One region of the Aurantivibrio infirmus genome, then DNA from elsewhere that is predicted to be linked to it. Evidence: predicted binding sites of a transcription regulator. Region 1 holds the regulator's gene; each other region holds the start of a gene.
What was found. The regulator sigma-54, encoded in region 1, starts transcription at its own class of promoters, with help from an activator protein. The targets are predictions, from matches to a motif close to TGGCACANNNNTTGCNNT.

Region 2: nirB (nitrite reductase large subunit NirB) is a predicted target of sigma-54. The motif match lies at 1,118-1,135, and genes of this name have one in related genera.
Region 3: flgB (flagellar basal body rod protein FlgB) is a predicted target of sigma-54. The motif match lies at 1,081-1,098, and genes of this name have one in related genera.
Region 4: ACYUCY_RS05505 (DUF1328 domain-containing protein) is a predicted target of sigma-54. The motif match lies at 1,464-1,481, and genes of this name have one in related genera.

What each region holds. Positions count from the first base shown of each region.
Region 1 covers NZ_BAAFSK010000007.1:93,998-97,247, forward strand. Annotated here, with positions in the region: gene rapZ (RNase adapter RapZ) at 1-5, opposite strand, end outside; gene ACYUCY_RS15680 (PTS sugar transporter subunit IIA) at 263-721, opposite strand; gene hpf (ribosome hibernation-promoting factor, HPF/YfiA family) at 815-1,105, opposite strand; gene ACYUCY_RS15690 (RNA polymerase factor sigma-54) at 1,255-2,772, opposite strand; gene lptB (LPS export ABC transporter ATP-binding protein) at 3,212-3,250, opposite strand, start outside.
Region 2 covers NZ_BAAFSK010000005.1:252,831-256,080, forward strand. Annotated here, with positions in the region: gene moaA (GTP 3',8-cyclase MoaA) at 1-779, opposite strand, end outside; gene nirB (nitrite reductase large subunit NirB) at 1,315-3,250, shown strand, end outside.
Region 3 covers NZ_BAAFSK010000004.1:146,170-149,419, reverse strand. Annotated here, with positions in the region: gene ACYUCY_RS10105 (CheR family methyltransferase) at 1-828, shown strand, start outside; gene flgB (flagellar basal body rod protein FlgB) at 1,134-1,556, shown strand; gene flgC (flagellar basal body rod protein FlgC) at 1,559-1,999, shown strand; gene ACYUCY_RS10090 (flagellar hook assembly protein FlgD) at 2,061-2,771, shown strand; gene ACYUCY_RS10085 (flagellar hook-basal body complex protein) at 2,802-3,250, shown strand, end outside.
Region 4 covers NZ_BAAFSK010000002.1:398,887-402,136, reverse strand. Annotated here, with positions in the region: gene ACYUCY_RS05515 (sigma-54 interaction domain-containing protein) at 1-780, shown strand, start outside; gene ACYUCY_RS05510 (hypothetical protein) at 912-1,100, opposite strand; gene ACYUCY_RS05505 (DUF1328 domain-containing protein) at 1,211-1,384, opposite strand; gene ACYUCY_RS05500 (hypothetical protein) at 1,992-2,306, shown strand; gene ACYUCY_RS05495 (hypothetical protein) at 2,412-2,855, shown strand; gene ACYUCY_RS05490 (hypothetical protein) at 2,887-3,147, shown strand; gene ACYUCY_RS05485 (sodium/proline symporter) at 3,167-3,250, opposite strand, start outside.

The DNA of each region.
Region 1 (3,250 bases):
CTCATTGTATTTTTCACGGCTGTATTTGAGTTGCGTGGTTGGGGCGTTTGTTCGAAACGTAGAAGCGATGAAACGAGCTGAGTCCCAAATTGGCCTAAGTATAGCTTGTTAAATAATCCGAAGTGTAGAGATTAGTGGGTATAGTCGCTTGTAACAGGAAAAAAACATAAAGCCCGAAGGTAGAGTCGGGTTTTTTGTTCGTTTTTGCTTAGGGGGCTTACTTTTGGTGGTTGAGCGCTTTGGTTGATTTATAGTCCGCTATCTATTTGTCGAATAGGCTTACTGCTGTGTCATAGAGTTCTTGTTCGGTATTGGCCTTGCGTACGTGTTCAATATTTTCGTTGATTTTAAAAACTTCAGCCAAAGATGCGAGTGTTTGGAGGTGTTGTTCGTGGGCCTCGTCGGGAACGACTAGCGCGAAAACTATATCGACAGGCGCATCGTCAATAGACCCAAAATCTACCGGTTTGTCGAGTTTTATTAGTGCTGCAATGGTGTTGGGGCAGTTGGAGATACGGCAATGAGGTATAGCGATCCCCTGGCCAATGCCTGTTGAACCTAAGCGCTCTCTTGATATCAACTGCTGGAAAAGTTCATCTGGATTGAGAGCGGGGTAATCCTGAGCAATGACTTTAGCGACATGTTCTAAGACACGTTTTTTGCTCGCTTCGGATAAGCCACATAGAGTACGTGACGGCGAAAGAAGAGATTTGATATCCATGGGTGCAGGCATAAGTGTAGGGCATTTAAATTGAGAGCGACTATAAGTCGCTCAAAAGTGGTTAGTGATTCAGGGGATTGTAGTGTAAAAATATTAACGATGACTGTTTAATTTTTCTTTATGTTTAATAAGTTGCCGATCCAGTTTGTCTGATAACAAATCAATTGCTGCGTAAAGGTCTTCTGAATTAGCGTTAGCAAAAAATTCCTTGCCGCTTGCGTGAATGGTTGCTTCTGCCTTTTGTTCTAGCTTGTCAACGGACAAGATAACGTTGACGTTGGTGATTCGGTCGTGGTGTCGTTCAAGTTTTTGCAACTTGGTGTCTACATAGTTCTTTATAGCGGGAGTGAGATCTAGGTGATGACCGCTGGTGTTAATTTGCATAGAGTGGCTCCTAGGTGATGATAGGCTGCTATCAGCCGTTGAAAAATACTTTGATAAAAAACAAGGGCAATTTGATCACTTTTTGGATCGCTTTTAGAACACATTTGGCACAGGCTATCAGAAAATTTTTCATTCTGCTTTGATAAAGATCAGACAAGCCTTTTTCGTTCATTAGATGCGGGGATTGAGAGTGATTCACGGTATTTTGCAATGGTGCGGCGCGCAACTTGGATTCCTTGTTCAGATAATAGCTCGGCAATTTTGCTGTCACTGAGAGGTTTTTTAGGGTTCTCCGCCGCAACCAGTTTTTTAATGATAGCGCGGATTGCCGTACTTGAACATTCACCGCCTGTGTCGGTGCTCACATGGCTTGAGAAAAAATATTTTAATTCGAAAATCCCCTGAGGGGTATGCATATACTTTTGCGTAGTCACCCGAGAAATCGTCGATTCATGCATGCCCACCGTTTCTGCGACATCGTGTAGTACCAGGGGTTTCATCGCTTCTGCACCATAATCTAAAAATCCGCGCTGCTTCTCAACGATACAGGTTGCTACTTTTAATAAGGTTTCGTTTCGACTCTGTAGGCTTTTCAAAAACCAGCGTGCTTCTTGCAGGTTGTCTCGTAAAAAGGTGTTGTCACTACTGGAGTCTGCGCGTTTGATAAGCGATGAATATTCCGGACTGATTCGAATTTTTGGTGCAATTTCGGGGTTTAGACGTACTGTCCATCGGTCATCTTCTTTGCTGACATAAACATCGGGCACAATGTATTCAGTTTCGCCCGCATTGATTAGGTCGCCTGGTCTTGGGTTTAAACTTTGTATCAGAAGGATTGCATCACGTAGTTCATGCTCTTTAAGCTTGGACTTTCTCATGATCTGTTTGTAATCACGAGTCCCCAATAATTCTAAGTATTCTTGTACCACCAGTTTTGCAGCTGAGAGGTGTTCTGTGTCTGGTGATAGTTGTTTTAATTGTATTAAGAGGCATTCGCTTAGATTCTGACCACCGACTCCCGGAGGATCAAATTGTTGGATGCGGTGCAAAACGGCGACGACTTCGTCTTCTTCAAGCTCTTCAAGGGTGTCATGTAGCCCCAAATAGATGTCGGCAACGGTCGTAGATAATAGGCCGCTGGGCTCTATTGCATCGATTAGTGCTAGAGCAATAAAATTATCCCGCTCTGACATGGGAGTGAGGTTGAGCTGCCAGGTGAGGTGATCAATAAGCGATTCTGTGACTGTACGGCGAGAGTCGAAATCAAAATCATCATTATCCGGCATCGACGAGGAGGGGGTGGAGCTCGAAGGCTGGTAAATATCGTCCCAACTGGTGTCAACCGGCAAGTCATTCGGGAGATTCTCTTCCCAGCTTGCATCGTTTAGATCGGTACTCGAAGTATCTTGCTGTTGATTGTTGTCCGATGAGAAGTCATCGCTATTCGTGGTATTTTGATCGTTATTATTACGGTCTTTTTCGTTGCGAGATTCGTTTTGCTCGCTACCCTCATTTTCTTCGATTTCCAGCATTGGATTGGAGTCGAGGGCATCTTGAATTTCTTGCTGTAGATCTAAAGTCGATAACTGTAACAGCCGAATGGCCTGTTGCAGTTGGGGGGTCATCGTGAGCTGATGGCCGAGTTTTAGTTGCAGCGATTGTTTCATAAGATTAGCAGGCGACTTTTCGATTCTGCCAGGTGGAGGCGTGCTTTCCTTGCTTGAGATGTACTAGGTTTGGTTCTTCGGTTTGACATCCAACAACTCTACTTCTGGGTGATACGTGTACTTTAGTTATCTAAAGAGTTTAATTAAGGGTTTTGCTTGAGAGGCTAGGAATGGACGAGGGCCTTACATATTCCAATTTGAAATCCTGACAAACTTGGAATATTTCACCTTCGATTAAGATAGCCAAACAAAGCGGTGTTATTTGCACTGAATCTTTAGTGTAGACAGGCTACCTGGAAGGGGCAATTTTGACAAGCAATGTTTATGCCCAGCTCTGAACATGCATTGAGCTGTATTAAGTCTATGATAAATAAGAAAAAACTATAAAGGTATGAGCAGCAACTGTGTTGATTCAAGCTAAAAAAGTAGGCCGCAAGCTCTATAAACGAAAGTTTTCGCCCAGGTAGACCTTCTGAAC
Region 2 (3,250 bases), on a different contig from region 1:
ACTCGATTGCAGGTTGCGCAAAAATTTTCGCTATGGGGTGAAATAAAACCAGCTCGCGAATGGGTGTTTTTAATTTGCCAATATTTAGAAGGGCCGCCGGTAGAATCGTTTAATTGTTCTATTTGAAATTCTTGACTAATTAAATTACGTAAATCCTGGCTGCTACAAAACTCTTCGCCACGAATGTGATCGGTAATAGCGCCGAGGGGCATCTCTTCAATAAAGCTAATATCTAGTTCGTTATCGACTGCAAAGCGAACTAGGTCAACAACTTCATCTGCATTTCTATTTTTCAAAATGACGCTATTTAATTTTATTTTTTCAAAGCTAGCTCTCTTTGCCGCTTCAATGCCAGCGAGTACTTGTTTTAGATCACCAACGCGAGTAAGTGCGCGAAAACGATCTTCTTGCAGGCTATCTAGGCTGATATTAATTCGCTTAACACCGGCGTCGCGTAACTCCTGCGCTTTGGAAACCAATTGCGAACCATTCGTAGTGAGTGTTAATTCTTCCAACTCTTTGAGTTTGCCGATTTGGTCAAATAAAGAAATGACATTGCGACGTACTAAGGGCTCGCCGCCAGTAATGCGAATTTTTTTTGCGCCGAGTTCAACAAAAGCTGTTGCGACTTCTGCTAATTCTTCCAAAGTCAGCAATTGTGAGCGAGGGAGAAAGCTCATTTCTTCCGTCATGCAATAAACGCAGCGAAAATCACAGCGATCCGTTACTGAAATACGCAGATAGTCGACGACGCGTTGGAAAGGATCAATTAGGGGCATGAAATGAGCGCCGTTAGTCTTTGGTTTTAGGAAAATACGGACATGGTTCTTAGCATACAGGCCACCATGGCCATACTGAGTCAGCGGATTCTTTGAAGAGTTCCTGGTGACGAGATGTCGGCCATTGTACCAATGAAAGCTTGCGAAAAGGTACTGTCGGCTCGAAAGCACTTATATAGGGATAATTGCGCGGATACGTTTTTTTGCACCAGGCTTAGGCACAGCAGCCGCACAACAGTGCGTCATGCAATGTAGCATGCGCACCAAAAGTGCCCCAAAATCGTGGTGAAACCTTGTATCTTATTGAAAATAAAAGAGAATATTCTGGTGCATGCTTGTGGCATCATCCTTGCTAAGTGGATAGCTATAAATATTTCAGTCTAATTTAGAAAATATAGAGAGAGTAGATCTGGAAGGTGGGTCTGCAGTCTGTTGGGTTGATATTAAGTCGTGGTTTGCACGCTTGCTGTCAAAACGGCGGTTTACGCCAACAGCTTAAAACATTTAAGAGCTTAGTATTTGAGGTTTTTAGTTCATGAGTAAAGAACGAATTTTAGTAGTGGGCAACGGCATGGTTGGCCACAAATTTGTCGAAAGTTTGGTTCAATCGCCTAAGAAAGAAGACTATGAGTTATTAGTGTTTTCTGGTGAGCCGAGACTAGCGTACGACCGAGTACAGTTAAGTAGTTATTTTAGCGGTGCAAGCGCTGCGGACCTCGCCTTAACTGATGAGAATTTTTATAACGACAATGGTGTGCAATTTGTATTGGACGATAAGGTTGTCGCTATTGATAAAGCAAAAAAAGTAGTCACCACACAATCAGGTCGTAGTGAATCCTATGATCGTTTGGTATTGGCGACAGGCTCATTTCCCTTTGTTCCTCCCATTCCTGGTAAAGATCAAGATCATTGTTTGGTCTATAGAACCATTGAGGATCTTGAAGCGATCACTGCTTCCGCGAAAGAAAGCAAGGTTGGCGTTGTAGTTGGTGGTGGTTTGTTGGGATTAGAAGCGGCTAACGCTTTAAAGCATCTCGGATTAAAAACCCATGTCGTTGAATTTGCTCCGCGATTGATGGCGGTACAGCTTGATGAGGGCGGCGGTCATCTACTACGTTCAAAAATTGAAGCCCTCGATGTTGAAGTGCATACCGAAAAAAATACCCAAGAAATTGTTGCCGGTGAAGAATGTCGCTATCGGATGAATTTCTCCGACGGTTCTTTTTTAGAAACCGATATGATTTTGTTTTCCGCAGGTATTCGTCCTGATGATCAATTGGCAAGAGACTTTGATATTGAGATCGGTGAGCGAGGTGGGATAGTTGTTAACAACAATTGCCAAACCTCCGACGAAAATATTTATGCGGTTGGTGAGTGCGCCTTGTGGGGCGGAAGAATATACGGTTTGGTAGCACCGGGTTATCAAATGGCGAAAGTTGCCGCTTCTCATATTTGTGGTGGCGACGAAGTGTTTACCGGCGCAGACATGAGCACCAAGCTTAAATTGTTAGGCGTTGATGTGGCGAGTATTGGTGATGCTCATGCAAAAACGCCAGGATGCCAATCATACATTTACCACGACGAAGTGGGTCAAGTGTATAAGCGCATGATCGTTTCTGCAGATAAGAAACTTTTATTGGGTGCCGTATTAGTGGGTGATGCCGAGGCTTACGGAAATTTATTACAGTTGGTCTTAAACGGTATTGAGTTGCCCGAAAATCCAGAGGCATTTATTTTACCAAGCCTTGATGGTGCAGCGCCGACAATGGGTGTTGATTCTCTTCCTGATACTGCACAGATTTGTTCCTGTAACGATGTCTCTAAAGGTGATATTTGTTGCGCCGTACAAAATGGCGCCGTCACTATGGGTGATATCAAGGCCGAGACTTTAGCCTCAACTAGTTGTGGTGGTTGTACGGCCTTGGTTAAGCAAGTACTTGACGGCGAATTACTGAAATTGGGAGTCGAGGTTTCAAACGATATCTGTGAACACTTTCCGCATTCACGACAAGAGCTTGCGGATATCGTTCGCATTAAAAAGATTAAATCTTTTCCAGAATTATTAGAAAGTCACGGCAAAGGACGTGGCTGTGAAATATGTAAACCTGCAGTGGGCTCTATTCTAGCTTCATTTTGGAATGAGTACGTTCTCAAAGACGAGCACGCAGGCCTACAAGATACCAACGATATTTTTCTAGCCAATATGCAAAAAGACGGTACTTATTCAGTGGTTCCTCGGGTACCGGGTGGGGAAATAACGCCTGACAAATTAATTGTTCTTGGCGAAGTGGCAAAAGAATTCAATCTTTATACCAAGGTGACCGGTGGGCAACGTATCGATTTGTTCGGTGCGCAAATGCATGAGTTGCCAAAAATTTGGAAAAAATTAGTGGATGCCGGATTTGAAACCGGACATGCCTACGGTAAAGCATTGCGTACCGTAAAGTCCTGCGTCGGCAGTACCTGGTGTC
Region 3 (3,250 bases), on a different contig from region 1:
GATATTGAAATTTGTGCTGTATGTGATTTTTTGCAAGAAAATTTCGGTATAAGTATCGCTGAAAACAAATATTATCTGGTAAAAACAAAACTAAAACCCCTACTCTTGAAGTACGAACTTCGTACTTTCGGACAGCTGCTCAAACACCTGTCGTCAGGGAAAGTTACGAGTTTGCGCCAAGAAGTCGCTGATCTTATGGCCACCAATGAAACGTTTTGGTTTCGAGATCAGTATCCCTACGAATATCTTAAAAAAATTATTTTGCCGAAATTGGCGTCTAGTCGATCGAGTCATCAAGAAATTCGAATCTGGTCTATGGCTTGCTCTTCTGGCCAGGAGCCTTATTCTATTAGCATGATCGCTAGTGAGTGGATGAGTGAGGCAAAAGATAATAAACAAATGCAAATAATGCCGGTAAGGATATTGGCGACTGATTTGTCGAGTAAAATGATCGATTACGCTAAGGTCGGCGTTTATGACAAATTTTCAATGACACGTGGATTGGATGAGAAAAGAAAATACCGATTTTTTGAACAAGAGTCTGCAAATCGATGGCGAATAGATTCTGCTCTTCGCTCACGAATAGAGTTTAGACAATTTAACCTACTGAATGACTTTTCATTGTTAGGCAAGTTTGACATTATTTTTTGTCGAAATGTATTGATCTACTTTACACCACAATTAAAACAATTAATTTTGCGGCGCATAAGTTCCAGCTTGCGGGATTCTGGTTGTCTTGTATTAGGGTCCTCTGAAGGAATCAACGAGTCTGAAAAATATTTCAATATGTTGCAAACCAATCCGGGAGTGATTTTTCAGAAAAAATGAGCACCTCTCCAATCTGCTGTTAACCTCTATCAGCATTGTTATCTAAATAGCTCCTTATAAATAACCACCTATAAATAATTCTTCAACGGATCGAACTGTCGTTGACCTTTTTGTCTGTTGCGGGATAATTTTTTGCCGGAATAGCGGCAAGCAATTGCCGCTTTCGCTCTTCGTTCAATTGTTTGTTGTCTGCTGTTACAAATAAAATAAAAAAAACATTAATAAACAAAGAGATAGCGAACCATCCTGTTTTGGCACAAGCCTTGCAAAATCTCGATAAAGTCAATCGAATTCAAGGTAACAACGTGGCTATAAATTTTAATCAAGCATTGGGTATTCACGAACAAGCCCTGCATGTTCGCACAGCGAGAGCTGAGCTGATCGCGAACAATCTCGCGAATAGCGATACGCCGAACTTTAAAGCCAGAGATATTGATTTTCGACAAGCCCTAAGAACGGCACAACAGGATAGCTCGATAGAGGGTAAGTTAAATTTACAGACGACCAATAATCGCCATCATACCTTAAGCGACGTAATGGGCTTTAACGAGGGCGGCGAATTTGAATCATTATTTCGTGTACCCATGCAAACATCTATAGATGGCAATACGGTCGATGAGCATGTCGAGCATGCTGAATTTATGGAAAACACGCTGGCTTATCAAGCGAGTTTTACTTTTCTAAATAGCAAATTTAAAGGCATTAACAGTGCGATCCGTGGAGAATAACGATGGGCATTAATTCGGTATTTGATATTGCAGGTTCCGCGATGACCGCGCAAAACATTCGCATCAATACGACTGCAAGCAATATTGCCAATGCACAGTCTGCAGCATCCAGTATCGATGAAGTCTATCGCGGTCGACATCCGGTTTTCGCAGCAGTTCAAAGAACTGCGATGGAGTTCGGTAACGACGACGACAGCAACGATCGGAAAGCAGGCGTTGGCGTCAGTGTGTTGGGAATAGTTGAGAGTGACGCGCCTTTACAAAAGCGCTATGAGCCGCACCATCCTCTCGCGGATGAAGAAGGTTATGTCATGTATCCCAACGTTGATGTAGTGGAAGAAATGACAAATATGATTTCTGCTTCACGTTCTTTTCAAATGAATGTAGAAGTAATGAATTCTGCGAAAGAAATGCTACAAAAAGCCCTTACTTTAGGCCAATAGTAAATTTTTTCGGATCAATAAAGTTAATACGTAGATTTAAATAATTTTTGGAATTTACATTATGAACGATGTCAGCGCAGTAAGTTCGGCAATCAGTGACTTAGACATACGCCGCAAGCAAGAGACGTTGCCAAAGGACAATGAACTTGGGCAAACCGCTTTTTTGGAATTGATGATCACCCAGCTAAGCAACCAAGACCCATTGAGTCCACAGGAAAATGGAGAATTTATAGCGCAATTGGCTCAGTTCAGTTCTGTTGAAGGTTTAGAGCGATTGAACGAAAACTTTGACAGCTTCGCGAATAATTTCACTTCTAACCGAGCGCTCCAAGCTTCATCTTTAGTGGGTAGCGCGGTAACAGTTCCTGGCGATACGGGTTTTTTGTTAGATGGACAATTAGTTTCCGCTACCGCTGCATTACCGGCATCGACTGCGGATCTTTCCGTTAATGTTTACGGTGAATCTGGCGAGCTTCTTCAACAATTCCCTGTCGGTTTTCAAACTGCAGGCGATGTAGCTTTGCGATGGGATGGCCTGAATCTTGAGGTTGATGGAAAAATTATTCCCAGTACTGGGGGTTCTAGTACAGCGTTTGGGCCGGGTAAATATCGTTTCGAAATTACTGCGACGCAAGATGGAAAACTAGAAGAGCTAGATACAGCAGTAAGTGCAAACGTAAATAGCGTTACTGTTGAAGCGAACGGAAACATAGTACTCAACCTTGCCGGTATCGGCGCGGTAAATTTGAGCGATGTAAAACAATTTAATTAATTTTTTGTAGTAATAGTTCAGGAGAACATCATGCCATTTAATACAGCCCTCAGTGGAATTCGTGCCGCAAACAGTGATTTGCGAGTGACGGGAAATAATATTGCGAATGCGAGTACTGCCGGGTTCAAGGAGTCTCGTGCGGAATTCGGTGATGTTTATGCCACTAGCTTGTTGGGAGGAGGATCAAATTCAGTTGGCAGTGGTGTACAACTGCAATCTGTTTCACAGCAATTTGGTCAAGGAAATCTAAATTTTACCGAGAACCAGTTAGATTTAGCGGTTGGCGGCGGCGGTTTTTTTATCGTTAGTGATAACGGCGATCGCCTGTACACACGAGCGGGAACATTGGGTTTAGATTCAAACGGCTTTATTGTCAACAATACCAATGCAGTATTGCAAGGTTTTCCAGCCGATGCTTCCGGTAACGTAAGTGGCGTTATTGGTGATCTGCAGATCCAAGCCGATATTCAGCCACCAAG
Region 4 (3,250 bases), on a different contig from region 1:
CAACCTTTTGTCGCGATAAACTGCGGAGCCTTGAGCCCAGAACTGATAGAAAGCGAGTTATTTGGCCATGTAAAAGGTGCTTTTACTGGAGCTAACAAAGATCGCGCTGGAGTTTTTGAACAAGCAGAAGGCGGAACTTTGTTTTTAGATGAAGTCACAGAGATGCCAATTGATCATCAGGTCAAGTTATTACGAGTACTTGAAACAGGTGAATTTAAACCCGTAGGTAGCGACCAAACGAAAATTGCAAACGTTAGAGTCGTATCAGCGACCAATAGAGATCCCTCCGAAGCAATACAAGACGAGTTATTCCGAGAAGACCTGTATTTCCGTTTAGCTCACTTTCCAATTTGTGTCCCACCATTACGGGATCGCGATGGTGATATTGTGGGTTTGGCTAAACACTTTCTCGCCTATCGAAATACTGAAGAGCAATTAGCTAAAACAATAAGTAAAGATACCATCAGTATTATTGAGAACCATGAATGGCCGGGGAACGTCCGTGAATTGAAGCATGCCATTGAAAGAGCTTACATTCTTGCCGATGATGTAATTACCAACGAGCATTTGATTATCGAAGAAGTTGCCACCAACCTTTCGGCCAACCAAGAACTACGTGAGACTTTGCCACATGGAATACCTCTGGAGGAAGTCGAAAAGGGCGTAATTATGAAAACGCTGTCTCATAACGATGGTAATAAATCGGAAACTGCCGACCAACTTGGAATTAGCGTTAAAACGCTTTATAACAAACTTGAAAAGTACGAAAAATCCGATTGAAATATTTTTCACATTTAGCATACGCTCGTTATTGGCAATCAAATCCTATACTGACACTAAAAAAGCACGCTTAGCGTGCTTTTTTAGTGCTATGGCTAAACATCTAATTACTGAATCATTTAGTTTAAAATTTAGCAATTAGAGTTTTCAGCGCCTGCCGATTCTTTTACGTCTTCACAGGCATCTTCCACTGCATTGCCGACATCCGTCGTTACCTCATCAATTTTCTCACCCGCTCTTTCAGCTGGGCCATCTTTCTCACATGCCACGATACCCGCACCCATAAATATAAGCGTTAAAAATATAAGTAAATTTTTCATGCTATTCTCCTAAATTTTTTTATTTATAAGATCTTCTCTAATCAGTTATTAAATCTATTTGCGTTCTTGGTTAACAAGATGTTCACTAGAAAATGAACGTTAGCGGCATCCTATAATGGCGGTTTACCTTTTAGCGCTCTAGCCACCATTGCCACTACAAATAAAATCAAGAAAACTAAAAACAATATTTTCGCAATACCCGCCGCAGTGCCGGCAATACCACCAAATCCCAACACAGCTGCGATTAACGCAATGACTAAAAATGCAATTGCCCAACTCAACATAACAATTCCTCCGGTCCTTATAAAATTTAGCTAAAAGATGAAATTTTAGCGTTGGTATTTCTAAACTTTCATTGGAGATAATGCGATTTGCATGCCAAGTACTAAAAACATCCATCAAAGCTTAGTGCGGTGCGGGCTTAACGGTATTTAGGGGAGAATGAATTTTCGAAAAAATATTGCGAGATTGGGAATATGTTGAAATTTTTTCACAACGGTCGGTACTATTTCCATACCTTTTTAGCCTCAATTTATATCGATTTCTTTAAATCCTCAATTTTTCGTTACAGCCAAATTAAATCTTATCTTCTGTTTTATATTGTTGAATACCGCCTCCTTTAACTATTGGTTCATCGTGTAAATTTTACGTATAACTTGCATTTTCTACTCACTTAACCATTTATATATAGTAAGTGTGGAGAAAACGATAAAAATATAAATTTCATAATTTCCACCGTGCACCCCGGAAGACGTGTTCTTTAGCTTAGTTCGTATATTGTGTACCAACGCTTGGCACAGCGCTTGCTTTGATATATTTAGTAGCAAAATATTATTTATTATATTGCGAAAAGTTTAACTTAGAATTTCTATAAACCAACAGGGAGAAATTATGTCTACTTCAACTAACTCAAAGAAAGCAGAACAGGAACTTGAAGATTCCATTAAATGGTCAGCCAAAGCGGCCGCTGTCGCTCACGAGGCCGTGGATAAGGTTGCACTGAAAGCCGCAGCGTCGGAAAAATCGATTCGTGAGGTAGCAGCAAGCTCTACTGACTCTCTGACAAAGAATAAGGACAAGTTGCAGAAACAAGCTCTTACGTCTTTTTCGAAGGCCAAAACGATGGCAAAGAAGAACCCTTTAGCTGCCGCTGGGATTGCGTTCACTGCCGGTGTATTGATAACTGCAATGTTGCGACGAAAATAGTGAGCCTATTGTATCTAGCCAAAATAGGCTCTATTTAGGCCGATAAGTATTGGTCATAACTGTTCCACATGGCCAATACTTCGTATTTTATATAGGACAATTTTTATGATCGATTCTAAACAACCGTACCCCATCCCCGATCAATTCCTCTACATTGACAAAGCCGAATCTGACGATACCGATCAGGATTTTAGTTTTTTAGATGAGGTAACGAATTTACTCGTAAGATATCAGCAACAGTTAAGCTCAGTATTTAAACTTGCAATGCTTGAATGGAAGCTGTCATTAAGAAGTTTGTATTTTGTTCTTCTATTGACTATCTGTTTCGCTCTCGCTTTGGTGGTGATGTGGATTGGTGTAAATCTTCTTATTGGTTTTACATTGGTCAAGCTAGGACTCCCAATCTTTCTGAGCTTGGCTTTAGTCGTAGTAATGCAGACCTTCTTGTTTTTTGGATTATGGGCCAACATTATGAGTTTAACGAAAAAAGTTGGTTTTAACAGAACGCTCTACGCATTGGAACATGCTTACAACACAACAAAACATTAACACGATTGAAAAAATTAAGAGGCAAAGAGCAATGCTGAATCGATTGTTACTTGGTAAACAAACGGACAAGATTGACGAGTTATCTGCGGACATAGAAAAAAATATGATTGGCATAAAAGCGGGTAAACGACGCATAAAGAACTACTTAGCAGAAAGCTTATGTAGCCCCAAAGGCATTGCCGCGAGCTTTAGCGCCGGCTGCTTGGTAGAGTTTACAAGAAACAACGGAGATAGTTCAGAAAAAAATATCCCGTGGTCCGCAATTACTAAAAACTTAATTATGCTCTTATAAACAAAGGGTCAGCTAAATGTTAGCTAGTTTTTATCTGTTTTTTGGATGAAAAAGAAACTGAAAATAATGGGATATTTAGTACTAATAAGCCCGCTATAATTCC